DNA from 3 places in the Paenibacillus sp. AK002 genome. Region 1 is predicted to be linked to each of the others. Evidence: riboswitches for the same ligand, from Rfam matches in the RefSeq annotation. Region 1 holds a riboswitch; each other region holds the start of a gene.

Region 1 (9,945 bases):
GATGACGTTTACGATGCACCGGCTTTAAGAAAAACGCCTATCGACGCGTATAACGTAAGCTGTTCCTGCGAGTCGGGAAACTAAAGGTGAAACAAACAGGGCCTTCCGCTTAACCGGAAGACCCTGCTGCGATGCGGCCATACTCTTACAGGTCGGATTTGCGGGCTGCCCGCTCGGCGAGCTCAATCGCCCGTTTTACCATGTTACCGGCATCCTTGGCCTTAATGCCTCCCCAGCCCTCTTTTTCCACGGTGTCGTAGAATCCCAATTCTTTAGCCAATTCGGTCTTCAATTGATCGGACATGATGCTTCGTCTTCTTCTGCTCATCAATCCCGCCTCCTTGGAAAATGTATTGAGTATGGCATGAACAGCATCCCGCGCGACGCAGCGGCCTTCCATGGGCCCTGCGCATGCTTAAGTCTCCGTCACCGCGTATAGAACGGCTGGGATAAGCTTCGCGCAGCTTTAGTATGCGTTCAACCCTTCCTTGTCATCCCTCCGGAAGGATGGCAACAAAAAACAGCCTCCCTGTAAGCGGAGACTGCTCTCATGACGTATCGTTATGACTTGATATAGGTGATTCGCATCTCGTTGTCGTCACCGGTGACCATGATCTCCACGGTTTCGGTCAAAATATCCGCATAACTGTAAGACACACGTTTAAAAGTTTGCTGGTCTTGGTCCAGCTTCACAATGAAAACAGAAGGGTACGTTTCTTCCAAAACACCAGTACGCTCGACGGTCTTCCGACGGCCACCGTTTGCCCGAAGCGTAATTTTTTGCCCTAAATGGGCATCGAGACTGCGTTTGATTTCCAACAGCGCATTTTTAGCCATTGTCGACGACCACCTCTTTCCTTGTCCATTATACCGAAGATCACATCATTTGTCAATTCAAAAACATTAATTATATCAGCATCAAAAATATATTGTCAATGTATTTTTTTTGACCCTGCCATTCTCGCGCTCATTTGCTTTAATATGTGCTAAATTGACAAGCTTTATGTATTTTTTCTGACAACTTTCTTAACGAATGGATAGGAAAAATAAAAAAACCCCAGCGAGTGGGGTTCTTCTTGGTCCATTCTCCAGCGGTTATGGGAACCTCTGATCGAACGGATTAGGAGCCTAGCTGACTGAAGGCGTAACCTTCAAGGTGGACAAATCCTGCAGCTTGGGCAGACCGATCCGGTAGCTGCCTCTCGTCTCAATTCCGCCTACGCCCTGGCTGCCGCTGATCGTATGATGGACCACGTCATGGATGTTCACGGTATCCCGGACCGACGTATAGGCCGCTTTAGCGGCGACGTAGACGGGATCCAGCGCATGGATGAGGATTCGCCCCGGCGAGCTGGCAAAATTGGCCCCAGCCTGCAGCAGCGCCTCAAAATGCGATTGGCACGCTCCGGCCACGATGACCAGGGAATCCAGGTTCCGCTCATATTGACGCGCCACTTGAATCGCCGTGACGAAGTTGTGGGAATTCTTATAGCTGTCCAGGCTATATAAATCGTATGGCTGACGTCTCTTCAGAACCCCATCATGCCCTGTGATCACAACGATATCAGGTCTTACCCGCGGAAGAAGACGATATAATGAATCGGCCATCCCCGACTCATTGATATAATGGCCTTCCGCTGGGACCCGAAGCTGGTTGTACAAGGTCATGCTCTTCTTCAGATATTGGGGATCTCCATCCAAATGCAGCACCTTGCCCGGCACGTCAAAGTATCCTTTATCCGCAAGCTGGCCGCCTTCAATATGCCGCAGGCTGGCCAGTTGACGCTCGCTCTGCTCCTGTCTTTGCTTCTGCAGGCGGTCCAGCGATTCATTGGCTTTGATCTGCGCCTGCTTTGTTCGTTCGCTTAAGGTGGGATGCGGGACCGTAACCAAATCATCAACGGGAGCATCGGCCAGTAACCGGAATTCCGTCCCTTTGATGACGATATTATTATTTTGCCGCATGCCTTCTACCCGGAACGTTACATCGCCGCCGTAGGATTTACGAACGACCAAGTCTCCCAAGTTCATCACAACATCACCCCTACCCTATGGTATGGGCTACTGTGACTATTGGTTCTTGTTCAGCGCCAATTTATCGCGCGGAGGCCATTCGTAAGCTCCAGGGACTCCCGAAAGGGTGCGTCAACGGATATTGGCGCCGAACAGCACGTTGCTAAGCCGCGCATACTCCTCAATGCTAAGCGTCTCTCCGCGCCGTGAAGGCTCGATTCCTGCTTCCTGCAGCAGCTGCTCCAGCCGTTCGCGCCCCTCACCCGGGAAGAACCGGCTCTTCAGATTGTTGGCAATCGTCTTCCGTCGCTGTGCAAAAGAAGCCTGGACCACCTCGAAGAAGAAGCGTTCGTCTTCCACGCGAACGGGAGGCTGTTCCCGGACCGCCAGGCGAATCACGGCCGACTCGACGTTCGGCTGCGGAATGAACACCGTGTGCGGCACGATGCAGACCAGCTTTGGCTCGCTGTAATATTGAACGGCAATGCTGAGACTTCCGTAATCCTTGCTTCCCGGTGCAGCGGCCATCCGTTCGGCCACTTCCTTCTGAATCATCACCACGATGTTCTCCAGCGGCAGCTTCTCCTCCAGCAGCTTCATGAGAATCGGCGTCGTCACGTAATACGGCAGATTGGCAACCACGCTTACCTTCGATACGTCCCCGAAATCCTGACGGAACAGTTCATGAAGATCCACCTTCAGCACATCCCCATGATGAACCCTCACGTTCCCGTAGGGCTCCAGGACTTCCTTCAGGATGGGAATCAGGCGCTGATCGATTTCGACTGCGGTGACGGTTCCTGCCGTCTGCGCCAGCTTCTCCGTCAGTGCACCGATGCCAGGCCCGATCTCGAGCGCGCCCTTATCTTCATCAAGTCCTGCAGCTTCCACGATTTTGTACAAAATATTCTGATCGATGAGAAAGTTCTGGCCCAGACTTTTCTTGAAGGAGAATCCATGGCGTGAGATGATCTCCTTCGTCCGTCTTGGTGTTGATATATCCTCGATCCGACTCATTGGCTAAATGCCCCCTTCTTCCAGCTGTGCAAGTGCTGCCAGAAATTCTTCCCGCGATATTTGAAACATGGCCAATCGTTTATGGAACTGCTTGCTGTTGCAGTATCCGATGCCCAGCAGATTACCCATCGCCATCCGTCTTGCCGCGGCCTCCGGGTGAGCCGATAATCCCGCCTCCAGCAGATCCTCCAAACTGATCAGGCTCTCTCTACCCTCAAAAGACGTGTGAACCCGCTCCAGCGCGCGCCGTATCGCCTCTGGCGAGGCATTCTCCACGCCGATATCCCCTTTTCGGGTAGCGTCCGCTTCCGGGATGAAGGCGTGCTTGCAGCCGGGTACGCCCCGATCCACGATTTTGCGGATTCGTTCTCCCGCATGGTCAGGGTCCGTCAATATGATAACGCCTCTGCGCTCCTGGGCAAGCGCTATGCGCTTCAGGATTTGTTTGTTGATCGCTGAACCGCCGGTTTCGATCGTATCGGCCTCTACGGCCCGTTTAATGGCAACGGTATCGTCTCTGCCTTCCACGACAATCACTTCTTTAATCATGCGTTCGTTCTCTTCCTTCCTAAGCCGAGCAGGCCTGTACAACGTTAAGGTTCAACCCGTTTAGCCTTGATTACTCCGGTCTTAACAAAACAAAAGAAGAGGAAATATTCCCTCTTCTTGATCATCATATATTATAAGCTAAATAGTATAGCATTAGAATGGCAAAGTAAATTGGAATTCATGCGTCTAGTTCAATTCAGGTTTAACCGGACCGATCACGTAAACGGTGCGACCGCTCTTCCGGCCGAAATTCATGGCCGATTTCAACGAATCGTAATAGACATCGATTTTGTTGCCTTTGATGGCGCCGCCCGTATCTTCAGCACGGCGGAAGCCAATGCCTTCGATGTAGACCCACCACCCGATCGGGATGATGTTAGGATCAACGGCGATGGTGCGACCTTCCGTAACGCGAGTGCCGGATGCGGTACGCGTACCGATTCCTTGCTGCTCGGCCGAATACGCCGTCATCGACACGTTGTTCAATACCTTCTTGTATTTAAAATCAACGCCTGCGCGGGAGACCACGTTGTTCTCCACAGCCTTGGCGGTCGTTACTTTTTTCGTGCCGGACAATTTAGCCGGTGTAGCTTTTACATCGGTGGCTGCCGCCTGGACGATAACAGGCTTCTCCACTTTTTTCGTACCTACGGCAATGATTTTATCCTTTGTTCTGCGTTCAATTTCTTGGGAGACCTTCGTCTTGGAAACCAGCTTGCCATTGTGGTAGACCTTCTCGTAATGGTTCACCATAAGACCAGGCTCGCCCCGCTGAATGACGCGGTTATCGCCCTTTTCAAGCGATGGATCGGCCGTCTTGATCACACGGAATTCGCGGTCTTCCGTTTCCTTAACTTTTTGCTTCGTGACGCGAACGACATGGATATTCATATTGCTGGTCAGCTTCGTGTCTTGCGACGGTTGTACTATATCTTCACCCTGGATCGTAACGCCAGCCTCTTTGAGTACATGATCAACTGTATCCTGGGATGTAAATATGGTTTTGGTTTTGCTGCCTACCGTAACGTTGACTGGAATAGCTCTGTCAATAATAATTCGGTCTCCGTCCCGGATCGCGCCGTTCAGGGGCATCGAAATTTGATCTTGGGGACTCAACGTGATCGCTTGCTCATCCAGCAATTCCTGCAGCAACGATCCACGTGTTTCCACCGTAGTGACCCGGCCGTCGACGACAAGCTGAACTTCCTTGCCTGCCTGGTCATGTACAACCAACGATATGAGAAGTGATACCGTAACGGCACCCATGGCGCCGAGCAACATCAGTTGACGCAAATTGTCATGCTTCCATCTCAATGCGTAAGACATGCTGGATGATTGTGATTCATGGGTTTCTTCAGGTTGAAAAATGCCCACTATTCCATCCTCCTTCATAGTCCCGCCGTCTAGGTAAACGCATGAATGCATTTGACGTGACTATAGCAATTTTTCTCACAGGGCGCCCTGCTATCTATCTACACCCTGCGTCAATTCCCGTCTTCCGTCCATCTGCCATCACCTCCTGTTTACCAAGAGTATGATGGACCCGTCTCCATTATTCAAAAATAAAAGAAGCCATTGAAAGAGTACTAGAGGCTCTAACGTGGCTTCCTGATGAATGAAATCATGGAAATGGTATGCACGAGATTTCCCCTCTTATTTCGCTTACGGAGTTAGCTGTCGGGTTCGGACGTAAGAGAGACGCCCTATATCCGGATGCCCGCTCATGGCGAGATCCTTCAAATTCACCCCAAAGACCCGAAAAAGAAATCAAATACAGCTTCGTGCATCCAGACCAGTATGCACCGCAGTATCGGTTCCCCCGTTCTCCAGAATTTCGGAGATTAAGCGAGACGGTTCATGAAATATTCGGCTGCGATCTGCACATCGCAGCTTCTTATCACTGAAAAGATGATATCCTGTTTGTATGCAGGTTGTAAAGCAACATTCAACCACATTTTCTCATGTAAAAGGTTAAAATATTGTAATATCAACGCCTTTTCTGATTAAAAAACTTTAATTAATCGAAAATGCTCCCTTTTTCATCGCTTTTGCTCTTGTTTTCGTTAAATACCAAATCGTTCCAGTGCATTTTTGGTGGTAATTTGGGCCAATTCCTCATAGGACAACCCTCTAATTTCGGCCGCCGCCTCCGCCACCAATTTTACATATGCGGTCTCATTTCGTTTCCCGCGGAAGGGATGAGGTGTCAGGTAAGGCGCGTCCGTTTCGATCAATAATCGATCAAGCGGGACCTTTGCCAAAACCTCTTTGGGCTGCTTCGCATTCTTGAACGTAATCGGCCCCCCAAACGAGATATGGAATCCCATATCCAGGCACATTTTTGCCGTTTCCCAGCTTCCGGAGAAGGAATGCATGACACCGCCGACCTCGGAGGCTTTTTCCTCACGCAAAATGTTAACGATATCTTCATGCGCATCCCGGTTATGAATGACAATGGGCATGTTCAATTCCCGGGCAAGCCCGATCTGGCGCCGAAGCACACGGTGCTGCACTTCCTTGGGGGACGTATCCCAATGATAGTCCAAGCCGATCTCCCCGATTGCCACCACTTTCTCGTGACTGCATAAAGAGGCGATCCAATCCAGGTCCTGATCCTCCATGGTGATCGCATCTACAGGGTGCCAGCCTACCGCTGCATATATAAAATCGTAAGTCTCGGCCAGCTTCATCGTGGTCGGGATCGTCTCCCGGTTAAATCCGATATTGATCATCCGCGTAACGCCGGCTTCAAGCGCCCGCTGAATTGCAGCTTCCCGGTCTTCGTCGAATTGGGGAGCGTCCATATGAGTGTGCGTGTCGAACAGCATACTATCCACACTCTCCTTCCTGTCGTTTCTATGTCGTCTATTTTCCATTAGTTGGTTGAATGCAAGGGTATTAACGGTTGTCCTGTTATGCCTGATTTAATGCTGTTGTTTGAAGACGCCGGCGATCCTCTCCGGCATTTGACCCAGGAGCGGGCCCACCTTCTCCTCCGGATAATAAAGATGATACCGCCCTTTATGAATGCCGCTGATCGAGCGTACGATATCGGATACCTCCGAGATTTCCCTCAGCTCGTCATGCCGGTCGAGAAGGAGAATCTGTTTCTCGTTAAGCGGCATATCGGAATGAACCTTATCATAAGGAAGATCCGTTGGAAAATCAATCTCCAGGTCATATTCCGGATGCAGCCCCACGGCCCGGAACGCTTGACGGATCCCGTCGATGGTTTCCAGATCGATGTTGTCGATTTCTACGTATTTGTAGAGCTTCCGGTGCATGAAACGGCCGCATAATTCGCTAAGAAGCGGGTCTTCCTCTTCCGTCCATTGCAGAAAGGCCGTTTGAATCAAGGCTTCATCAAGGCGCAAATATTGATGAACGCCGATATTCCCCGAAAACAGCGCAGGCAGCGGCTCGATCATGAACCGGAAAGCATATCCACGGTCATGCAACTCCTTGGCACGGCGAAAGATTTGACGCAGGATGATTTCGGAGCTTCGGGTGACGGGATGAAAATACACCTGCCAGTACATCTGATACCGCGACATGAGATAATCCTCCACCGCGTGCATGCCCGATTCCTTCACGACGACCCGATCCCGGTACGGCCGCAGCATCCGCAGGATTCGGTCGATGTCAATCGTTCCATAATTGACTCCCGTATAGTAAGCATCCCTTAGCAAATAATCCATCCGGTCTGCATCCAGCGGACTAGTGACCAGATTCATGACAATCGGCTTATCGTAGGTTTTGTTAATAACGGAGGCGACCTTCTCGGGAAAATCGGCACCGAGCTCCTGAAGTACCCGATTGACGCAAGTATCTCCGAGCAGGATCCGGCATGTCCAATCCTCGTGGTTCATATGAAAAGCTTCTTCTATGGAATGGGAAAAAGGTCCGTGCCCCACATCATGCAGCAGCGCCGCGCAGAGCGCAACTTGCCGCTCTTCGGCAGGCCAATCGGAATACCCTCTCCGTTCAAATTGAGAGATGATTCTTCTCGTAATTTCATAGACCCCAAGAGAATGGGAGAATCGGCTGTGCTCAGCTCCATGAAAGGTCAGGAAAGAAGTGCCCAGCTGCCTGACCCGGCGAAGCCGCTGGAATTCCGGGGTATCGATTAACCGCCATATAATGTCGTCCTGCACATGAATGTAATTATGGACGGGGTCCTTAAACACTTTTTCTTCCGAAATGGGTGAATGCATTTCATCTCAACTCCTTCTCGTTCACGCTTTGGTTTTAGCCGTTAAACACTTCTTTTGACATCTAATGTCGAACCGTGTCGAATAACGTAAAATCACGCTTTCCAAATCGACAAATCCAAAATCGTCGCAAAAATTGGTTCGATTATGGTAATTCCGTTGCTATATAAGGCTTTTGTTCACTATATTTTCGTAAACAGGTTCCGATTTTTCAAAAATATAGGTTGACTGTTTTGGGAATCGTTGGTACTATAAATAACATAAAAACTAGAACTATGTCGAATTATGACTTTTTTAAATTATGGCGAGAGGGGCATTTATAAGTTATGATGAAATCAACAGGAATTGTAAGGAAAGTCGATGAGCTTGGACGGGTCGTCATTCCAATTGAGTTGCGCCGCACGCTCGGAATTGGTGAGAAAGATGCATTGGAGATTTATGTAGACGGCGAACGCATCATGCTTAAGAAATATGAGCCTGCCTGCATCTTCTGTGGTAACGCTGAGAACGTCACTTACTTCAAAGGTAAAATTGTTTGCCATGAATGTATCTCGGAAATCCCTACACCTGTGACAAATTAAGATTTTTAGTATATAATAGCATTATTACATTCTGTTAATTCTAACCTTTTTCATATCTCCTTGGTGCCTTCCTCGGCTATGAACCCGGCCGCAGGAGGGTCTTTTTTTTGGGATTAAAGAATTATAAGTTTTCAGTGAAACGTAATCCATTCTTTAACCCCATTGATATGTTTTTGGGGTCCCCGTAAAGTATTTGGAATAAGCATCAAAGCTTAGGCTCCACTTTGTGGGGCTATTTTGTTTATCCCCCTTGGGCCAGGCAAGCCATATTCACGACTCCGTCAGGAGTGCGTTATAGATGTCCCTTTTCGATACGCCGCGATCACCCGCGGTTTTTTTCATGGCATCCTTGCGGCTTAGTCCTTCCCGCTCATAGTGCCCCACATGCTCCTCCAGCGAAAGCTCCTGCCACCAGGCATTTTTCTCTTTCTGCTCCTCTTCTGCACTGCCGGCCTCCACCACCAAACAATATTCCCCCAGTGGCGGATGCTCCGTGAGCCAGTCCAGGCATTCGGAAATGCTGCCTCGGACAAATTCCTCGTAGCGCTTGGTGAGTTCCCGTGCCAAGGTCACCTTCCGATTTCCCAGTACCTCCTGCAGGATCTCCAGCGTCTTCTTCACGCGATGCGGAGATTCATAAAATAACAACGTTCCCTGCGCCGATTGCAAAGCTTGCAGCTGCTGGACGATATCTTTGCGCTCCCGCGGCAAAAAGCCGATAAACGTAAACCGTTCGGTCGGCAAACCCGACACGATTAAGGCGGATAACGCCGCATTGGCTCCCGGGATCGGAATGACCGAAATTCCTGCCTCAATCGCAAGCGAAACCAGATCACTGCCAGGGTCTGAAATCGCCGGCAGACCGGCATCGCTGACGAGTGCCACATTTTTTCCTTCTATTATATAACGTATGATTTCAGGACCGCTTGCCGCCTTATTATGCTCGTGATAACTAAAGAGCGGTTTAGCCGGAATTTCGAAATGGGTCAGCAGCTTGCGTGACTGCCTCGTATCCTCTGCCGCGATAATATCGCATTCCTGGAGGATGCGTACGGCGCGGTACGTCATATCCTCTAAATTCCCGATCGGCGTTGCCACCAAATACAGCGAACCCGGACTTCCCGCTCCCCGGTCGGCATAACTCTGTTGCACCAGATTTCTCATTCTTTTGTCTCATCCTCATGTGTTCCATAGTAAACTTCCATAAAATCCGGTCCGTAATTCCCCTGCTCATCATACACAATCAGCGGTGGCTTCAGCCGAACCTCGGGCTTTCCGTCCCGAATGCCCTCGATCAGGACCATGTTGGCTTCCATCTTCACGCGCGGATGCACAAACCGGATGACCTTCGGCTCAATCCGGTATTTGTTCATCAGGGTGATAATCTCCGCCAGCCGCAGAGGCTTGTGAACCATGCTCATCTTCCCGCCTTGTTTGAGCAGCCTTGCACAGGACTCAATGACTTCTTCAAGCGTACAGTGAATTTCATGCCTCGCAATCGCCTGATGCTCATTCAGCTTCAAGTCGCTGCCATTCATCGGCATATAAGGCGGATTGACCGTAATCAGGTCATA
Region 2 (9,945 bases), 500 kb from region 1:
AGATGCACTGAATCATACGCCGGACGAACGCAAAAGTAAATGACCGTTTGTGACGCGTACACTCTGAAAATAGATGAAAACGGCAAAAGAAAACGCGTACAAACCATCCTGTCATCTATTATCGTGGCAAAATCTCGGTATCTCGTTGGATTGCGATAAATACGAGAAAACAAGAGAAATACATAGTATAGAGCAGTATTCGGAAGATAAAAACGAAATACTGCTTGGTTCCTGTTCGACACAACGCCAGATGTGTTTTTGCTCACATTTACATCCTGCAGGGCCGGTCGTATGATACGAACTATGAGTTGACGGTCATCAACGACCAAGGCTTACGGACAGTCGTTCCATAAAGATCTAAAGGCAGTGTGAGAGCTGCGCCGGGTTCATTATGGATCGAATCTTAGGAGAAGGTACCATGGGCCTTGCTGAGATTTGAAGGTAGAGGCGACTCTCACCGCGTAAACCTCCTGTCGCTGCTGTTATGCCCAGTCGGACGACAAGTCAAATCGCAATAAAATTACTGCTACTCGTATTCAATTTTCGCTGAGTCCTTGAATGGAAAAGGAACGGGGGAACCAGTCGGGAGATAAATCTGATCTCTCTGGGGTGAATCCTATAGACAAGATAACGGTCTATGGGTAGGGCGACTCTCACGCCCGAATCCGTCAGCTAACCTCGTAAGCGTATCGAGAGAGGCAACGATTGTCGTGGACTTGGGCTACGGTGTATTTCACCGTGTCCTGTTAAGAAGCCTGCGGGAAGAGTTCTTCTCTTTCCGCAGGCTTCTTTGTTGTTGCCTTCTCTTTCTGACCTTAGGAGGAGAAACGAAGATGGAGAAACCACAGGAATACATCCTGGTATCCGCGCCGAACAAGGCCGGGGAGGAATTCGTCCGCCAGCTGATGCACAAACGTGTTCCGTTTGCGGCCATAGCCAACAACCGGGCTGAGCAGCTGAGGCTGCGAGAACTGGGCTGCAAACCCATCATTTTGATTGATACAAGAGACGAGCAGACCTGGATCATTCCCGAGTTTCCCGTCAGCAAGGTGTTTCTGTTCGAAAGCAGCTTGAATCTGTGCTGCCGCTATTTACGGATCTGCCGGACATGGACCGCGGAGTCGATTTATGTGATCACCCATTCCGGCAATCCGCGCTTGATATACAAAGGGCTGGGTGCCGATGTGGTGCTTCATACGAATCATCATCAGGTGTCCTTTCTGATGGCAGCCGTTATGAGCTAAGCGTTTGGACTGACGCCACAAGAGTTAGGGGAGGTTACATTCATGCAGGATTTAGTTATGGTACTCATTTTGGGAGGAACCTACGGACTGCTCATGCTGTTTATGTCCTGGTGCGGGCGCGTGGTTTCGGAACCGGAGGCTGATCAGCCGTGATGATCATGTTGATATTCACGATTTTTATTTTTCTCTATTTGATTTATGCGCTGATTCACCCTGAAAAATTCTAGGGAATCGGCTGAAGGAGGAAGGCATTCGTCATGGGCATTTTACAAATTGCCATCGTTATACTCGTTCTGGTGCTGCTGGTCAAGCCGCTGGGAACTTATCTATATCAGGTGTTTCGCAATGAAAGCAATGGAACGGACAGATGGTTCTCCTGGGCGGAGAAACCGATCTTTGCTCTGATCGGCTTAAAAGAACGCAAGGGGATGACATGGAAAGGATATGCCGTCAGCTTTGTGTTGACGAATATCGTGCTGGTTGCGGCGGGCTACTTGATTCTGCGGCTGCAGAAGGTGCTGCCGCTGAACCCGAACGGCATCGGCCATATGGAACCGACCTTGTCGTTCAACACCATTATCAGCTTCATGACCAATACGAATCTTCAGCATTACAGCGGCGAGTCGGGATTGTCTTATCTGGCCCAGATGGCCGTCATTACGATGATGATGTTCACGTCCGCGGCGACCGGGCTGTGCGTGGCGATTGCTTTTATCCGGGCGGTGACCAGCAAGGGCATGACCGTCGGCAACTTTTTTGAGGACTTCGTTAAGGCGCATACCCGGGTATTCATTCCGGCTGCCTTCATCATTGCGATGGCGCTGGTGGCGCTGCAGGTGCCGCAGACACTGAAGCCTACGCTCAGCGTCACGACGCTGGAAGGTAGCGAGCAGCAAATAGCGGTGGGTCCGGTGGCCGCGCTCGAATCGATCAAGCATCTTGGCACCAATGGGGGCGGGTTTATGGGGGCCAACTCGTCGCATCCGTTCGAGAACCCGTCCCCGCTGACCAATGTGATCGAGATTCTATCCATGTGGTGCCTCGGGGCGGCGCTTCCTTACACATTTGGTTTGTTCGGGAAGAGCCGCAAGCAGGGCTGGATTATTTTCTCGGTAATGATGACCTTGTTTATCGGCTTCCTGTCCCTGAACTACGCTGCCGAAACCAACGGCAACCCGGCATTAAACCAGCTGGGCATCGACGCCTCGCAAGGCAGCATGGAGGGCAAAGAGTTCCGGTTCGGGATCGCCCAATCCTCCCTGTTTACGACGGTGACAACCGCAGCCACGACCGGGTCGGTCAACAACATGCATGATACGCTCACGCCGCTCGGCGGGATTACGCCGCTGTCCCTGATGATGCTGAATTCCGTTTTTGGCGGAAAAGGCGTCGGGCTGATGAATATGCTCATGTACGCGATCCTGGCGGTGTTCCTGGCCGGTCTTATGGTTGGCCGTACCCCCGAATTTCTCGGCAGAAAAATCGAGGCCCGGGAAATGAAGCTGGTTGCGGTTGTCATTCTGGTACACCCATTGATTATCCTTGCTCCTACGGCGCTCGCGCTCATGACGGATGCGGGACAGGCGGGCATTGCCCATTCGGGCTTTCACGGCATCTCGCAGGTGCTTTACGAATACACGTCATCCGCGGCCAATAACGGCTCCGGGTTTGAGGGCCTTGCGGATAACACGCCGTTCTGGAACATCAGCACTGGACTGGTCATGCTGATCGGGCGCTACATTTCGATGATCGCCCTGCTGGCGGTTGGCGGCTCGCTAATGCGGAAGCAGTGGGTTCCCGAGACGCTCGGGACGTTCCGGACAGATAATAAGCTCTTTGCCGGCATTCTCATCGCGGTGGTCCTGATCATCGGTGCCTTGACCTTCCTGCCTGTGCTGGTGCTGGGACCGATTGCCGAGCATCTGACGATTCGTTAAATAGAAAAGGTGGCCTATTACCATGAATAATACGAGAAAAAGAGCGATGTCCCAAGAGATGGTCCGTCAGGCGCTGAAGGACAGCTTCACGAAGCTGAATCCCGTCCTGATGATGAGAAATCCGGTCATGTTTGTCGTGGAAGCCGGGACTCTGGTCGTGCTGCTTATGACGATATTTCCGTCCTATTTCGGTACCGAGGGCAGTAGCAGATTTAACCTGACCGTATTCGTCATCCTGCTGTTTACGCTGCTGTTCGCTAACTTCGCAGAGGCGCTTGCCGAAGGGCGCGGCAAGGCGCAGGCCGATTCCCTTAAGCAGTCGAAGCAGGAAATGACGGCCCGCAAAGTGATGGAGAACGGCGGGGTACAATCCGTGCCGTCCACGGATCTGCGCAAAGGGGATATCGTGATTGTCGCGCAGGGCGAGATGATTCCCGGGGACGGGGAAGTGATTGCGGGCCTTGCATCCGTTGACGAATCGGCGATTACCGGGGAGTCCGCCCCCGTCATTAAAGAAGCCGGAGGAGATTTCAGCTCAGTCACGGGGGGCACCCGGGTTGTCAGCGATACGATCCGCATCCGGATTACGAGCGATCCGGGGGAATCGTTTATCGACCGGATGATCTCGTTGGTCGAAGGGGCCTCCCGGCAGAAAACGCCAAACGAAATTGCGCTGAATACGCTGTTGATCGTCTTAACGCTGATCTTCCTGATCGTGGTTGTGACGCTGGCACCGATCGCGAAGTATCTTGGCATCGAGTTGACCGTTCCGGTGCTGATCTCGCTGCTGGTATGTCTGATCCCGACCACGATCGGGGGGCTGCTGTCGGCGATCGGGATTGCCGGCATGGATCGGGTAACGCAGTTCAACGTGCTGGCGATGTCCGGCAAAGCGGTTGAGGCCGCCGGTGACATCAACACGATGATTCTGGATAAGACGGGTACCATTACGTTTGGTAACCGGATGGCCAGCCGATTGATTCCCGTCGGCGGCGAGTCGCAGGCATCGGTGTCCCGGTGGGCCGCGGTGAGCTCGCTGCAGGATGAGACGCCGGAAGGACGGTCGGTGTTGGAGCTGCTGAGGAAGGAAGGTTTCGCAGTGGATGAGAGCATGGCGGATGGGGCGGAATTCATCGAATTTAAGGCGGAAACTCGGATGAGCGGCATGGACCTGAGGGATGGCCGGAAAGTCCGGAAGGGCGCGGTGGATGCCGTCAAGGCGTGGGTGCAGTCGCAAGGAGGCCCCCTCCCTTCGGATTTGACGCCAAATAGCGACGCCATCGCCACAGAGGGAGGAACCCCGCTTGCTGTCGCCGTGGATAACCGCATCTATGGTTTGATCTACCTGAAGGATACCGTGAAGCCGGGCATGAAGGAACGGTTTGACCAGCTGCGCCGGATGGGCATCAAGACGATCATGTGCACGGGCGACAACGCGCTCACCGCAGCGACGATTGCCCGTGAAGCGGGCGTCGATGATTTCATTGCGGAGAGCAAGCCCGAAGACAAGATTGCCGTCATCCGCCGAGAACAAGCCGAAGGCAAGCTGGTGGCGATGACCGGGGACGGGACGAACGATGCCCCGGCGCTGGCCCAGGCCGATGTGGGGCTGGCGATGAACAGCGGCACCACCGCAGCCAAGGAAGCGGCCAATATGGTGGATCTGGATTCGGATCCGTCGAAGATTATCGAGGTGGTCTCTATCGGCAAACAGCTGCTGATGACGCGCGGCGCGCTGACCACCTTCAGCGTCGCGAACGATGTCGCCAAATATTTTGCGATCATTCCGGCGATGTTCGCGGCTGCTATTCCAAGCATGAACGTTCTCAATGTCATGGGACTGGGTTCTCCCATGTCGGCGATTCTGTCGGCGCTGATCTTTAATGCCATCATCATTCCGCTGCTGATTCCGCTTGCGATGAAGGGTGTGGCCTATAAGCCGATGAGCTCGTCGAAGCTGCTGCAGCGCAATGTGTTGGTCTACGGATTAGGCGGCGTGATCGTGCCGTTCATCGGGATTAAGCTGATTGATATGATCGTGCATCTCTGGATTTAGGCGGAAGCATCGCAGCTGGCCTATCGAGATATCCCGGTCTGCTATTTAAGGAAGATATAGAAGAAGGGATCGATGAACCATGAATAAGCCATTGCAGAAATCATCGCCGGCGCCTCGCGCCGGGGTGGGCGCGGCCCGTGTCTCGCTGGGCATGGCCCTGAGAACGAGTCTTGTATTTATCGTGTTATGCGGAATTCTTTATCCGCTGGTCACGACGGGAGCGGCGCAGCTGCTCATGCCGAAGCAAGCCGGCGGCAGTTTGGTCACGGATCGGGGCGGAAAGGTGGTCGGATCGGAATTGATCGGCCAGGACTTTGCGGAGCCGCAATATTTTCACGGCAGGGTGTCCAGCATTGAATACAACGGGGCCGGCTCAGGCAGCAATAACTATGCCCCTTCCAATCCGGATTTAGTTGAACGAACGAAGGCCTCGATTGAAGCATGGGCGAAGAACAACCCGGATGTTCCGGTGAGTGAGGTGCCGATCGATCTGGTAACGAATTCCGGCTCCGGATTGGATCCTCACATTTCGCCGCAGGCTGCGAGCATTCAGATTCCGCGGATCAGCAAGCTGACCGGAATTGCGGAAGCAGAGCTTGATCAGCTGGTAAAGGAATATACGGAGGGACGGGATTTGGGCGTATTCGGTGAACCTCGCGTGAATGTGTTGAAGCTGAATCTGGGTCTCCAAGAGCTTCTTAACTGATCATGGATCCCTTTCGGAGAAAATCGCCGGAGGAGCTCTTAAGGTCGATTTCCAAGCTCCATCAAGGACGGCTCAAGGTATATATCGGGGCCGTGAGCGGATCGGGAAAAACCTATCATATGCTTCGCGAAGGGCAGACCTTGAGGCTGCAAGGCATCGATGTCGTCATATGTGCGGTATCCACGATGCAGCGCCCGGAAACGGTGGAGCAGGTCCGGGATCTGGAGCGGGTGCCCAGCATTCATTGGATGGAGGACGGCGTGGAGAAGAAAGATCTTGATCTGGATCTGCTGATGCAGCGCAACCCGGAGGTGGTGCTTGTCGATGGGCTTGCCCATGGCAATCGGAAGGGAGCGCGGCATGCCACACGGCTGGGTGACATCCGATTCCTGTTAAGCCGGGGAATCAGCGTCATCACGACGGTTAATGTGTATGAGCTGGAGGACGTGCAGGGCATTGCCTCCAAGCTGACGGGCATTCAAACCAGCCATACCGTACCGGCTGATACGCTGGAGAGCGCCGACGAGGTGGTGCTTATTGACGTAACGCCCGAAACGATGCTGGAACGGGCACAAGGCGGCCTGCTTGGAGGCGGGAGCATATGGAAACAGGGCAATCTAGCCGTACTTCGGGAGTTGACGCTCCGCCTCGTTGCCGAAGGCGTCAGCCATTCACTGGAGCGGTACCGCAAGGAACAGGGGCTCATCGGCCCATCGGGAGCCGATGAGCGAATACTGGTGTCGACCCAATACCATTGGAATGGGTCCATCTATATGCGGCGCGGGCAGCAGATCGCGAAGCGATTAAACGGCGAGCTGTTGGCCGTCACGTTTGTGAAGCCGGGAGTAGAGCTTACCAAAGAACAGGCCGCCTTCAAGCGCTCCATGATGAAGCTCGCGGTGCGGATAGGCGCCAAAATGGAGGAGCTGCCCCTCCGTTCCCGGAGGAAGCTCGCTGACATGCTGGTTCAGTATGCGCTGGAGCACCACGTTACGCGCATTGTGCTCGGCCATTCGAAGCAGACGCGCGTGCAAGAGCTTTGGCAGGGGTCGATTATTCAGGATCTGCTCAAGAAAACGCGCGGAATTGATATTTTTATGGTTGCGGATCGGGCGGAACATGACGGGGAGCGGATCATCCCGGCCCGGCTCCATCCGCAGCGGCTCTCTTCCGAATCGTTTCACCGCTTGAATGAACAGGAGCTGGATCAGAAGATCGAGCAGGTCAAGCGGGGACGGTTCAAGGTATATATCGGCGCCGCCCCGGGCGTAGGGAAGACCTATGCGATGCTGCGGGAAGGCAACGATCTGCTGAAGAAGGGCTTGACGGTTCTCGTCGGTCTGCTGGAGACGCACGGCCGGAAGGATACGCTGTCCCAGGTGGGCAATCTGGAGACCCTCCCGCGAATAAGGGTGGATTACCGCGGATCGCGCCTTGAGGAGATGGATACCGATGAGATCATTCGCCGGAGGCCGGACGTGGTCCTCGTGGATGAGCTGGCGCATACGAACGTGCCCGGAAGCAAGCGCAAGAAACGGTATGAAGATGTGCTGGATATTCTGTCGGCCGGCATCTCCGTCATCACGACCGTGAACGTGCAGCATCTGGAGAGCTTGAATGATGCCGTCGAGCAGATTACAGGCGTTCGAGTCCGCGAGACGATACCGGATCATATCCTGCTATCGGCCGATGAGGTTCAGCTCGTCGACGTGACGCCGGAGTCGCTGCGGCAGCGGATGAAGGACGGGAACATTTATGCGAAAGAGAAGGTTCATCAGGCGCTCAGCCATTTTTTCAAGACGGGAAACCTGATCGCCCTAAGAGAGCTTGCCTTAAGGGAAATTGCGGATGATGTGGACGAGAGGCTGGAGTCCTGGCAGCGCAGCGGCTCGCTTCGGGGGCCGTGGCGGCGCGAGGAGGTTATCTACGTCGTGGTTGCCAGGGGGCCGCAAGCGGAGCGGCTCATTCGCCGCGGCTTCCGGATCGCCCATCGGCTGAAGGCGGCCTGGTATGTGGCATTCCCTCTGAAAGGTCATCACAGCCTGTCTCATGACGACGAGCAGCGCCTGACGGCGCTTCAGACGTTAACGGAGCGTCTTGGGGGCACCTTCACAATGCTGCCGGTAAGAAGGGGGCCGGCATGCGCCTGTCCTGGCCGATTGGTCGCGGCAGCAGACGAGGTTAAGGCGACCCAAATCATTATCGGCCAGCCGCAGATGGCCGGATGGAAGCTATTTTCCAGGCGGAAATGGATCAGGAGCCTGCTGCGATCCTCAAGGCATATGGACGTGCTCGTGGTTGCGGATTACGATCCGCACGTTTGACGGCTGAAGCGCCGGGAGCTGAATATTTTGAGAGGACCGGTGACGCAGAGACTTGGAAATGCTGAAAGTGCAGGAAAAGCAGTGAACGCAGGAATCGCAGAAAACGCGGATAACGCAACAATCCGGAGAACAAAAACACCGGGAACGCTTATTCCAGAGAACAAGAACGCACAGACCGCAGCACGCTCGGAAGCGGAAGAGTGCAAGCATACGCGCAGGCTGGCTTACCAGCGCGTAAGCGAACGGACCACGTCAAGAAGCCCGCTGACCTGTCATTACAGATCCGCGGGCTTTTTTCATGCTGCCAACATGCCTAAAGGCCGACGTACAAGCTTGTCTTATGATTCGCCCGACAGCGTGCGGTCGCCGGTCAAATATTTCTCGGTCAAGATGGAAAGCAGGCGAATGCCGACTTCATTCTCTCCGCCTTCGGGAATGATCAGGTCGGCGTATTTCTTGGAGGGTTCGATGAACGCCTCATGCATCGGCTTGACGGTTGTCAGGTATTGATTATGGATCGACTGGATGGTCCGGCCGCGGTCCTCAATATCGCGTACGACCCGGCGAAGCAGGCGCACATCGGGATCGGTATCCACAAACACTTTAATGTGTAGCAGCTTGCGCAGATTCTCATCGGACAGCACATGCAGACCTTCGATGATGACGATGTTGTTCGGCTTCAGCTCGATGGTCTGATCCGTGAAGCGGGCATGGGCGGTAAAATCATATACCGGTGCGAAAGCGGGTTGTCCGCTTTTTAAAATCCCGAGATGCTCGACGAGCAGCTCGTTGTCAAAAGCGAACGGATGATCATAGTTAATCGCTTCGCGTTCCTCGAAGCTGAGCTCTTTATGATCCTTGTAATAGTTATCCTGCGAAATAAACGTGACTTTATCTGAACCAAGACGGTCAATGACAGAGCGGGCAACCGTTGTTTTGCCCGATCCGGTGCCGCCGGCGATACCAATTATGAGCATGGCGAATCCATAACCCTCCCTAGAGTTTGCAATTTTATTATTGTAGCACAGCATGCGCTTCTTTTCACTATGGGAGCATAGAACAAAAGATGGGATTTCCTCATGTTCTTTATTCTTACCACGGAATAGCGAACCGAATCTGTATGACTTATCATAGAGGATATCATGACTACAATTGAAAATGTTTCGGAGGGATGATCATGCGTTATACCGCTATTTACCCATGCAAGCCCGCCATATACCTTCAGCAGGGAGAGAATCGGGGAAGCGTCGATTGGAGCCGCTATGAAGCTGTGGCCCTGAGCGACACCGTGACCGGGCTTGCCGCGAAGGAAGCGACGGAGGTGCGCGCCTGCTGGAGCGCCGAATGCTTCTACGTGCAGTTTGTTTGCCGGGATTCCCATATCGTCTCGGAGTATCGGCATCGGGATGACCCGCTGTATGAGCAGGATGTCGTGGAGCTGTTTATGGATGAAGCAGGAGAGGGCTTGGAATATATCGAGCTTGAGGTGAGCCCGAACAATGTTGTATTTGATGCGCGGATCCGTAACGATGGGCAAAAGTCGATCACGGACAGCGATGTCGAGTGGGACCTTACCGGCCTTCTGACCACGGTAGAGAACGATGGGAAGGGACATTTGGTTTACGAGTTTCGCATTCCGGCGCAGAACTTTCAGAATCCGCCGGAAGCGGGACGAAGC
Region 3 (9,945 bases), 2.7 Mb from region 1:
GCACGAGTCGGACGATCTCGTTGCCGGAATGGGGCCACGTTCTAACCTGACTTCGGAGCAGGTGAGAAGAACGGGCGCTTCAGCCGCGAGAGCGCTGCTCAAGGAGAATAAATCAAGCGCAGTGCTGATCCGCCCGGCATCCCGCGATGTCGGAGCAGCTTCGCGGATTTCGGCGGAGGAAGAACTCCAAGCGTGGTTGGAAGGCTGGCTGTACGGATTATATCAATTCAATAAGCATCGCGGGGTTACGGCCAATCTGCAAGCCCTGTCCCTTCATCTTCGACAAGAGGACTGGGAGGGGCTTTCCCGTGAAGATATGGAAGCCATCATCCGGACGGCGGAAATCCGGATCGAAGGAACGCAGCTCACCCGAGACTTGGTGAATGAATCACCTGAGACGTTAAATCCGGAGGCGTTTGTTGCGGTCGTTGAGGATCGTTTCAAAAAAGCGCCCGTAGACCTTCACGTATACCGCGGACAAGAGCTTCATGACCGGCAGATGAACGGACTGATCGCCGTGGGTGCCGGCAGCAAATACGAGCCAGCGATGATCGAGATTTCCTACAATGGAGCGGAATCCGGGAAGGAAAGCCCTCATATCGTGCTTATCGGCAAAGGCGTTACCTTTGATATGGGCGGCATGAACGTTAAGATCGGCCGAGACATCAGCGATGCCCGCATGGATATGGGCGGCGCAGCCGCCGTCGTGGGCGCCATGGATATTCTGGTGTCGCGGAAAGCTCCGGTACGGGTTACGGCATTGATCGCCGTAGCGGATAATTTATCGGGGCCGGATGCGATGCTTCCCTCTTCCGTCGTTCACTATCCGAACGGCCTGAGCGTTCAGGTAGCGAATACGGACGGAGAAGGAAGATTGATCATTGCGGACGCGCTGTTGCACGCAGCCCATCTTAACGCAGATAAGGTGATCGATATCGCTACTCTTACCGGCAATGTCGGTGCGGCATTAGGCTTGGAGATTGCCGGCATTTGGGGTGATCAAGAGATAACGGCCGATTTGGTCGAGATCGGGGAGCGCAACGGAGAGCGCCTATGGCCCATGCCGCTAATGGACGAGTATGAATCCGAGCTCAGAAGCGATTATGCCGACCTGAGGAATGTAGGCACGTCGACTTTGGCAGGCGCGATAACGGCTGCGTTGTTCATCCGTCATTTTGTTGCGGAGACCATGAAATGGGTGCATATCGATATGGCAGGCACGGTCCAGTATAAACGGGAATTCCCTCACTCCGCGGCAGGGGCTACCGGCTATGGAGCCAGGCTGCTGGCGGACTATGTGGAGAAGCAGTTTCGCCCTGCATAAGCGAACCAACGACAGTAAGGAGTGAAGAACATGCTGCTTGAAATTATCGCAACATGCGTGGACGATGCCATCACAGCCGAGAAGAATGGCGCGGACCGTCTGGAATTGATCACGGCGATCACCGAAGGCGGGCTCACGCCGGGCATCGGTCTCGTGGAAGAGGTCGTGAAAGCCGTTCAGATTCCGGTCCATGTGATGGTAAGGCCCCATAGCAGATCCTTTGTGTATAACTCGCTGGATATAGCAACCATGGTTGCGGAGGTGAAGGCGATCCGCAGGGCGGGTGCGGCTGGCGTGGTCCTTGGCATGCTGACTCCGGAAGGAAAGATCGACGAGGCCGCCTTGGCCCAAATGCTGGAATGGACGGGCGATATGCAAGTGACATTCCACCGGGCTTTTGATGAATTGGAGGATCAATTCGAAGGGCTGCGTACGTTGCAGAAATACTCGGCCGTCACCCGCGTCTTGACGTCGGGAGGACCGCAGCCGGCACCGCAAGCAATCCCAAGGATCCGCGAGCTTGTGGAACAAGCCGCAGGCAGCGGGCTAAAGATATTGGCCGGGAACGGCCTGAAGTGGGAAATCATACGCGATTTCATCGACCAGACCGGCGTGAGCGAGGTTCATTTCGGCTCAGCTGTCCGGTATGGCCGATCAGGGCTGAAGCCCATTGATCCGGTCGAGCTGCGATCATTGGCTGATAGCTTACATCAATAGAAGTAGCAAACCTATCGGAAACAGGTGAACAAAAATTGCAAACCGAATGGAATAAACAGCAAGAATTTGTGGTTGGCGTTGACCTTGGGGGTACGAAGATCGCGGCAGCGCTCTTTGATTCCGAAGGACAGCTGCTGAACCGGGAGCAAATGGAGACAGCCGGAGCGCGTACGGCCGAGGAAGTGGTCGCTAGAATTACGAACATGATTCGCAGCGTGTCGGGCGGCCACCCGCTTCGAGGCGTAGGCATGGCTTCGCCGGGAACGGTTAACAGCCGGGAGGGCATTGTCATTCACGGCACGAATTTGCCGGAATGGACCAACGTCCCTCTCAAAGCCTGGATGGAACGTGATCTGAATACGGAAGTACAGGTGCTGAATGATGCCAATGCAGCCGCATGGGGCGAATATGTAAGAGGTGCCGGCCGAGGGTCGACGAATATGGTTTACGTGACGCTCAGCACAGGCATCGGATCAGGCATCGTGCTGGATGGCAAGCTGTTTCTGGGCAGCAATTCCTTTGCGGGGGAGCTTGGGCATCATATCATTGATCCCAGCGGTCCGCAGTGCAATTGCGGCAGCCATGGCTGCTGGGAGGTGTTTGCTTCAGGAACGGCCATCGGCCTGGCAGCATCCCAGCGGATGCTTACCCAACCCAGCGTTATTTCCGAACTGGCCGCAGCCGATGGTGGCGTGAACGCCAGGCATGTATTCGAGGCTAAACGTCTTCATGACCCCGTCGCAATAGAGGTCATCGATCGCGCCGTCTATTACATGGCGCTTGGACTGGTTAACGTCATTCACAGCTTCAACCCCGATCGCATCGTGGTTGGCGGGGGTGTGAGCAGAGCAGGGGAGCTCCTATTCCCGCAGCTGCGGGAAATGACGGATAAGCTGGTCATGCCGTCCTATCTAGGAACGTACGAGATCGTTCCTGCGGGACTGCGGGACGATGTTGGCCTGGTGGGAGCCGCAGCCTTGTTCCAATAATATATTCATAAAGAAAAGGCAACAAAAGCCGCCCTTCAAGGGCGGCTTTCTGATTATTTCATGAAGAGAGCGGGAAACGGAGCGATCCTATTTGCGTAAGAGAAGTCCGTAACTTGTGACAGGTGATAGGCGTAAACCGTAAGCCGTCATCCGTTTTCACTGGAGTCGAGTTTTTGGTTTCCTATTAGGTTTGTTTGTATCCGACAAACAATAAGCGGTTGCCCGCACTTTCCCGCCCGCCGACGGTAACCGCCGGCTCCAAACCCGCACGCGAGGCGGCCTGCAGGCTTGGAGCCGGCGGCTTCCGCTATTCCATATATTTTGATGCGTCGAACGTAATCATGCTCGTATGGTTAGCATGTTCGATCAGTGAGGAGAGCCTGGTCACTTCGCGTTCCTTCTTGCGCGCCTGCGCCTGATAAGCTTCCGGATCGTATAAGGCCACGTTAAACAGCGTTACGGCGCCATCTCCGCTTCCCCGGCTGCTCTGGCGCTCCAGCTTCTTGCGGGAGCCGAGATGGGCAAGCTGTCCGATATCGCTGCGCATTTGTTTGGCGAGCTCGATCGCCTCCATGATGGTCATGTCGGAGCCGTTCCAACTAATGGTCTGCGTCGTGTTGGAGATTGCCATCAGCAGATCCAGCTTTCTGTAATCCCCTGCGGCGGCTTCGATCTCTTCCGTAATGGCATCCACGCTGCGTGCAGGATACTCCGCCGTTTCCCCTTTTTCAATGATCGTGCTGCTGTTGTTCAAACGTTCCGACATCAATTGATTCATAAGACGGTTGATTGCTGCCCGGACTGCCAAAGCTTCAGCCATCGTGATTTGACTCATAAGCGAAGGATCACCTCTTTGATTTCTTGTCTGAATATGTAAACGTTCCGAACTGCCAAAAAGTTGCACGCCCTTTAATAAAACGTCGCCGGAGGTTCGATGGAGAGTTACATAATTGTCATGAGTATGTGAGATGCTGTACTGAAAATACATGAAAATTTTCAGCCCATACGACATTGATTAACATATAGTGATAGATTTCTAGGATATTATTGACAGCATCCTTGCTTGTATACTATATTAAGAGAAGGTTACAAAATGTTAATGAATTTTGCCGAATTTCGTTTGTGAAAACGGGGGAACCGTCTTGGGTGAATTATTCTTGTACCATAGAGAGTATAGGGAACCTTCAACCGAACCCTTAGCTAACTCCGTAGGCATCGAAGGAGAGAACATATTTTGAAGAAGTTTGTCATCACATTGCTTGGGTCTGCAATTATTTTTTCTTCAGGTGCCGTATCAGCCTATGCTGATCAACAACCGAATTTTCAGCATCAAGTGAAGCAATTGGTAGGAACGCCTTATAAATGGGGCGGAACAACGACAAGCGGATTTGATTGCTCCGGATTTATTCTGTATATGTTTAGAAATTTCGACGTAGATCTTCCACGCACATCCCAGAGTCAGGCTAAAGCCGGGGTTCATGTGGATCGCGAGGACCTGAGAGTCGGAGATTTGGTATTCTTCAATACAAGCGGCAGCGGCATTTCCCATGCGGGCGTTTACATTGGAGATGGACAATTTGCGCATGCTTCCAGCAGCAAGGGCGTAAGAATCAGCAAGCTTAGCGACTCGTATTACGAACCGCGTTATGTTACGGCGCGCCGCGTATTGAGTCAAGAGAATTATGCCAAACTGGTAGGAAGCGCAAGCTAATTGGAACAGGTAGTTTAGAGTTCGATACATAACCGGAAAGCCTGACAAGAGATGATCTTGTCAGGCTTTCTTTTTTTAGAGAAAATTATAATTTGGGATTCTGCGAAAAGATTCACTAGATTATTCCTTTACGACAGAGGCATTCACGGCGGCTTCCATGCCATTATTATAGGAACGGAACAAGCCCAGACGCCAGAAGGCGGCACCTTTCAGATCATAGCGTTTGGCCAAGCCGAGCTTATCGTCGACGGATGTGGCGGTTTCGCTGCTTAAGCTGATGCCGAGCAGGAGCTTCTGCTTAGGAACGCCTGCCTGAAGTGCCTGCTGAATGGCTTGGTCCACCAAACTGTTGGGCTCAGGAACCTGGGCTTTGGTGCCGACCGGATTGTACTGATACGCCATGACGATAAGATCATCGGCAAGGGAGGCCAGCGTCTTGTAATCATAGCCTTTATAGGCGCTGTTCAGTGGCGGGACCGCTAAGGACAGAGCAATGTCGCCGGGCAATGCCGCTTTCAATTGCTTGACGTAATCATTCAGCAGCTTCTGCTGCTTCGCGGCATCCAGTTTAAAACCAAGCCCTTCGAAATCAAGCACCACGCCGCCGAATCCGTTATCCGCCACCGCGGTCGTGATGCCTTCAATGGACTTTTGGCGAAGGCTGCTGTCGCTGAGGACTTTGGTTAATTCGCCGTTTCCGTCCAAAGCGTAAACCATAAGGTACGGTTTAATCTCCCGATCCGCTGCATCCGCAACAATCGATTGCGGAGTCACGTCGCCGGCCGCCGCAGGCAGACGATACTCGTCGCCTTGAAGCGTAAACTGACCTTCCCGATCAATGCGGCTCCAGCCGAAGGCGACTGAATTCATGGATGGTACGAGATCCCGCTCTTGGAAAGATTGCAAAGCGTAAAAGGCTCTTAGATGCATTTCGCGCTGCGGCGACACGAGGGAAACCGTGCGAGTCGCCTGATTCCAGCCGACATTAACGCCGAATTGGCTGCTGAACGAGCTCAGCGGAATCAGAACGCGGCCTTCCCGTTGGACAGGGGGAGCGGCTAGCTTTACTTTTTTACCGTTGACGGTTGCGCTCGAGCTCCCGACTTGAAGCAGCACTTCCGTCGGTTGACCCTTCACCTTGCCAATGGCCTTCACCGTTTGCGTCTTGCTGTTCCAAGTGATTTGAATGCCCAGCGCTTCACCGACCGTCCGGAACGGCACGTAGGTGACCCCTTTGTCTATCCTGGGAGCCGCGTCGAATGTAAGCGCAACATCATCCAGCGTTACCGAAATGGCAGGCGCAGCGTGTACCTGGCCGATATGGGGCGCGGTTCCGAGCAGAGATAAGGCAAGAACGGCAGCGACGGCTGTTTTTCCTATTCGTCTATGCAGCATGCTAATGTTTCCCTCCAACCCAATAAAATAATAGAATGATATTCATAGAATATGGAATTTGCTCTAGCATACGCTAGTATAGCAAAATTTTCATAGAGTTCCAATTGCATGATGTCATAGAATCGATAAGAGTAAGCTTGTTGATTTTTTAAACTTTCCAGTATAATAATTGAAGGAATTCATACATAACCTGATGATTACATGCATAGGGGGATAAAGGCGTGTTTAAATTCTGGAAAAACAAAAAGGGCGGGAACAGCGGAGAGAATTCGTCGCTCCCGGCAGCGGAAGAGAGAATGGAAGCCGTGCCGGACCAGATCATCGAGCTTACGGGCCGCGAGGTTCAGCGCAGCGTGGCCCCTGTTCTGGGCATAACGGTGCTTGACTTGGCCGAGCGGAATGAGGTGGATTGGAACTCTTTTTGCAAAAGAGGGACGTGTGCGCGCTGCCGCTGCATGGTGGTGGAGGGAATCGAGTATCTGTCCGAACCCAATCTGGCCGAAGAACGGCGCCTGGATCCGGAAGAAATCGAAGAGGGGTACCGTCTCGGATGCCAGAGCAGGATCGAAGCGGTCGGCCCCGTCAAAATCAAGCATGCTCCATACTTTTGACGATATAGAAGGACATATAACAGTAATATAAATAAAGCAGGCAGCCGTACCATTGCGGCTGCCTGCTTTATTGAAAGGAAAACAAACTAAAATTCCTTCACTCCACGGCCATTTTGCTCTGTTCCCGGAACGAGCTTGGCGTTTGACCGGTAATTTTCTTGAATAACATCGAGAAATACTTGTCGTTGCCGTAGCCGACTTGGGAAGCAACCTCATGCACCGGCATTTCGGAATCCGCCAGCAGGCGCTTGGCCTCTTCAATCCGGCGGGATATCAAGTAATTGAAGGGGGAATCGCCGACTTCTTTTTTGAACAGATGGGATAAATAATGCTGGCTGACATACATCGTATCGGCGATGTCCTTGAGGCTGATGCTCTGGGTGTAGTTGGCGTCGATAAAGTGCTTGGTCCGCAGCGCGATTTCATTCTTGCCCTTCAGGGATTGGAATTGGTGTTTAACGTCCACGATGCGATAAATCACGGTAATCAATGACATCAGCAGGTTCGTGCTCAGCGTTTCATATCCCAGTACCTGCGAATCGCATTCGCGGAGGATCTCGGAAAGATAGCTCTCCACTTTATAAGCGTATTTCTCGCAGGATATGACCGGCTCGACATAGGCCGGCAGCAGCATCCCCTGAGGCACCCCTTCAATGTGAAGCGAATCCACGCCGCAATAGATGACCTTGAATGGCCCGTCCGTGATGGATTTCTCCTCATGGGGAATGCCAGGGTTATAGATGGCGACATCGCCTTTGTTAAGCTCATATACTTTACCTGCTATGGTGAATTCTCCGCGTCCTTCAACCACATAGATGATCTCGCAGAAATCGTGGATTTGCGGCGGGCCATAAAAGAAGTCCTCGTCGACGACCTGGCCGGCAAAGAGCAGCTGCGGATTTTTGATGAAGCGGAAGTGATCGCTTTTACTATGCGAGATTTCGATTTTTGGCACGGTCTCGTCCCTCCTGAAAGCAGCATCCTTTTCCTATTATAATGCATATTGCTCCTCGATGCCGAAATCGTTTGCAGCCCGCTTACGCATAGGTACACTGTCTTGCTGAAATTGGGGACCGATATAACAAAATAGTGGGTTATCCTTGAGCCCGAATCAACTTACAATGATGTCATAATCCTTATAGGGAGGCGTGACATACATGACAATTGAAAACGATTACAGATGGCGGGACGGATTTCCGAAAATCGGCATTCGCCCTACGATAGATGGCAGAAGGAGAGGAGTAAGGGAATCCCTTGAGGAACAAACCATGAATCTGGCCAAGGCCGTCGCCGAGATGCTGACGAAAGAGCTTAAATATCCGAATGGCGAACCGGTTGAATGCGTGATTGCGGATACTTGCATCGGCGGCGTTGCCGAAGCGACCGCAGCGGCCAAGAAGTTCAAGAATGCCGAGGTCGGCCTGACGATAACCGTTACGCCTTGCTGGTGTTACGGAACGGAAACGATGGATGCGGATCCTTCGCGTCCGAAGGCGGTATGGGGCTTCAACGGAACAGGGCGTCCGGGCGCGGTGTATTTGGCAGCCGTCTTGTCGGCCCATGCGCAGAAGGGACTTCCCGCATTCGGCATCTATGGCGAAGACGTTCAGGATGAAGGGGATACCCGCATTCCGGATGACGTTCAAGAGAAGCTCCTGCGTTTTGCGCGGAGCGGGCTGGCTGCGGCCTATATGCGCGGACAATCGTATTTGTCCATGGGCTCCGTGTCGATGGGCATCGCCGGTTCGATCGTGGACGACAGCTTCTTCCAGGAATATCTGGGCATGCGGAATGAATATGTGGATATGAGCGAGTTTACGCGCCGTTTGGAGGAAGGGATCTATGATCCTGAAGAGTATGAAAAGGCGCTTGCTTGGGTGAAGGAGAATTGTACGGAAGGACCGGATAACAATCCGGATCATCTGCAGAACAGCCGGGAGCGCAAGGATCTCGAATGGGAAACCGTCGTCAAAATGACGCTGATCACCCGTGATTTGATGATCGGCAATCCGCGATTGAAGGAGCTTGGTTTCGAAGAGGAAGCCCAAGGCCACAGCGCGATCGCTTCCGGCTTCCAGGGGCAGCGCCAATGGACGGATCACTCCCCGAACGGAGATTTTCTGGAGACCATCCTCAACTCCTCCTTCGATTGGAACGGCAGACGTTCGCCGTATATCGTGGCAACGGAGAATGACAGCCTGAACGGAGTCGGCATGCTGTTCGGATACCTGTTAACCAATACGGCACAGATTTTCGCGGATGTGCGGACGTACTGGAGTCCGGCTTCGGTAGAACGGGTTACCGGCTATAAGCTTGAGGGCAAAGCGGAAAACGGCATCCTGCATTTGATCAATTCCGGTTCGGCCGCACTGGACGGAACGGGCGAGCAGGAGCTTGACGGCAAGCCGGCCATGAAACCGTTCTGGGATATCACGGATGAAGAGGTTGACCGCACGCTCAAGGCCACGCAGTGGAGACCGGCTAACCTGGAGTATTTCCGTGGCGGCGGTTACTCGACCGACTACCTGACGCGCGGCGGCATGCCGATGACGATGTTCCGCCTTAACCTGGTGAAAGGGCTTGGTCCCGTCCTGCAAATCGCCGAAGGCTATTCCGTGGATCTGCCGTCGGAGGTGCACGATACGCTCGATAAGCGTACAGACCCGACATGGCCAACGACCTGGTTCGTACCGAACCTCACGGGAGAGGGAGCCTTCTCCAGCGTTTATGAGGTCATGAACCAGTGGGGAGCCAATCACGGCGTGATCAGTTACGGACATATCGGAGCAGATCTTATCACCCTGGCTTCGGTGCTGCGAATTCCGGTCAACATGCATAATGTGCCCGCTAATGAGGTGTTCCGTCCGCGTGCATGGGGCATGTTTGGAACGTCCGATCCGGAAAGCGCCGATTTCCGCGCTTGCCAGAACTTCGGTCCTCTATATAAATAAGGTCATTCGAGAGGAGAGCGAATCATGCTGAATGTAGAAACGAGAAACGAGCTCTGCAAGTATGCCAAAAAAATCGTCGACAACGGACTCGTTGTAGGGCCTGGAGGGAACATCAGCGCCAGGGCAGGGGACAAAATGTATTTGTCCCCGAGCGGTTTTGCGCTGGAGGAGATCGAGCCGGAGCAATGGATCGAAGTGGATATCCCGACGGGCGATATTACCGATATTGGTCTGCGGCCTTCCTCCG

What was found. Region 1 has a riboswitch for cyclic di-AMP ahead of M1D70_RS00135 (3D domain-containing protein). Riboswitches for the same ligand answer to the same signal wherever they lie in the genome.
Region 2: another riboswitch for cyclic di-AMP. It lies ahead of M1D70_RS02245 (hypothetical protein); the one in region 1 lies ahead of M1D70_RS00135 (3D domain-containing protein).
Region 3: another riboswitch for cyclic di-AMP. It lies ahead of M1D70_RS19110 (C40 family peptidase); the one in region 1 lies ahead of M1D70_RS00135 (3D domain-containing protein).

What each region holds. Positions count from the first base shown of each region.
Region 1 covers NZ_CP096377.1:22,916-32,860, reverse strand. The annotation lists gene M1D70_RS00160 (small, acid-soluble spore protein, alpha/beta type) at 146-328, opposite strand; gene veg (biofilm formation stimulator Veg) at 562-837, opposite strand; gene yabG (sporulation peptidase YabG) at 1,129-2,031, opposite strand; gene rsmA (16S rRNA (adenine(1518)-N(6)/adenine(1519)-N(6))-dimethyltransferase RsmA) at 2,146-3,030, opposite strand; gene rnmV (ribonuclease M5) at 3,034-3,579, opposite strand; gene M1D70_RS00135 (3D domain-containing protein) at 3,766-4,953, opposite strand; cyclic di-AMP (ydaO/yuaA leader) riboswitch at 5,223-5,437, opposite strand; gene M1D70_RS00130 (TatD family hydrolase) at 5,643-6,407, opposite strand; gene M1D70_RS00125 (HD domain-containing protein) at 6,504-7,793, opposite strand; gene M1D70_RS00120 (AbrB/MazE/SpoVT family DNA-binding domain-containing protein) at 8,117-8,371, shown strand; gene rsmI (16S rRNA (cytidine(1402)-2'-O)-methyltransferase) at 8,642-9,535, opposite strand; gene M1D70_RS00110 (tRNA1(Val) (adenine(37)-N6)-methyltransferase) at 9,532-9,945, opposite strand, start outside.
Region 2 covers NZ_CP096377.1:527,194-537,138, forward strand. The annotation lists cyclic di-AMP (ydaO/yuaA leader) riboswitch at 535-703, shown strand; gene M1D70_RS02245 (hypothetical protein) at 834-1,244, shown strand; gene M1D70_RS02250 (potassium-transporting ATPase subunit F) at 1,403-1,471, shown strand; gene kdpA (potassium-transporting ATPase subunit KdpA) at 1,502-3,181, shown strand; gene kdpB (potassium-transporting ATPase subunit KdpB) at 3,204-5,237, shown strand; gene kdpC (potassium-transporting ATPase subunit KdpC) at 5,317-5,943, shown strand; gene M1D70_RS02270 (histidine kinase) at 5,946-8,267, shown strand; gene udk (uridine kinase) at 8,606-9,244, opposite strand; gene M1D70_RS02280 (carbohydrate-binding family 9-like protein) at 9,445-9,945, shown strand, end outside.
Region 3 covers NZ_CP096377.1:4,331,692-4,341,636, reverse strand. The annotation lists gene M1D70_RS19130 (leucyl aminopeptidase family protein) at 1-1,324, shown strand, start outside; gene M1D70_RS19125 (copper homeostasis protein CutC) at 1,355-2,041, shown strand; gene M1D70_RS19120 (ROK family protein) at 2,077-3,030, shown strand; gene M1D70_RS19115 (hypothetical protein) at 3,338-3,865, opposite strand; cyclic di-AMP (ydaO/yuaA leader) riboswitch at 4,128-4,261, shown strand; gene M1D70_RS19110 (C40 family peptidase) at 4,265-4,741, shown strand; gene M1D70_RS19105 (stalk domain-containing protein) at 4,862-6,136, opposite strand; gene M1D70_RS19100 (2Fe-2S iron-sulfur cluster-binding protein) at 6,358-6,747, shown strand; gene M1D70_RS19095 (AraC family transcriptional regulator) at 6,845-7,702, opposite strand; gene M1D70_RS19090 (L-fucose isomerase) at 7,905-9,698, shown strand; gene M1D70_RS19085 (class II aldolase/adducin family protein) at 9,723-9,945, shown strand, end outside.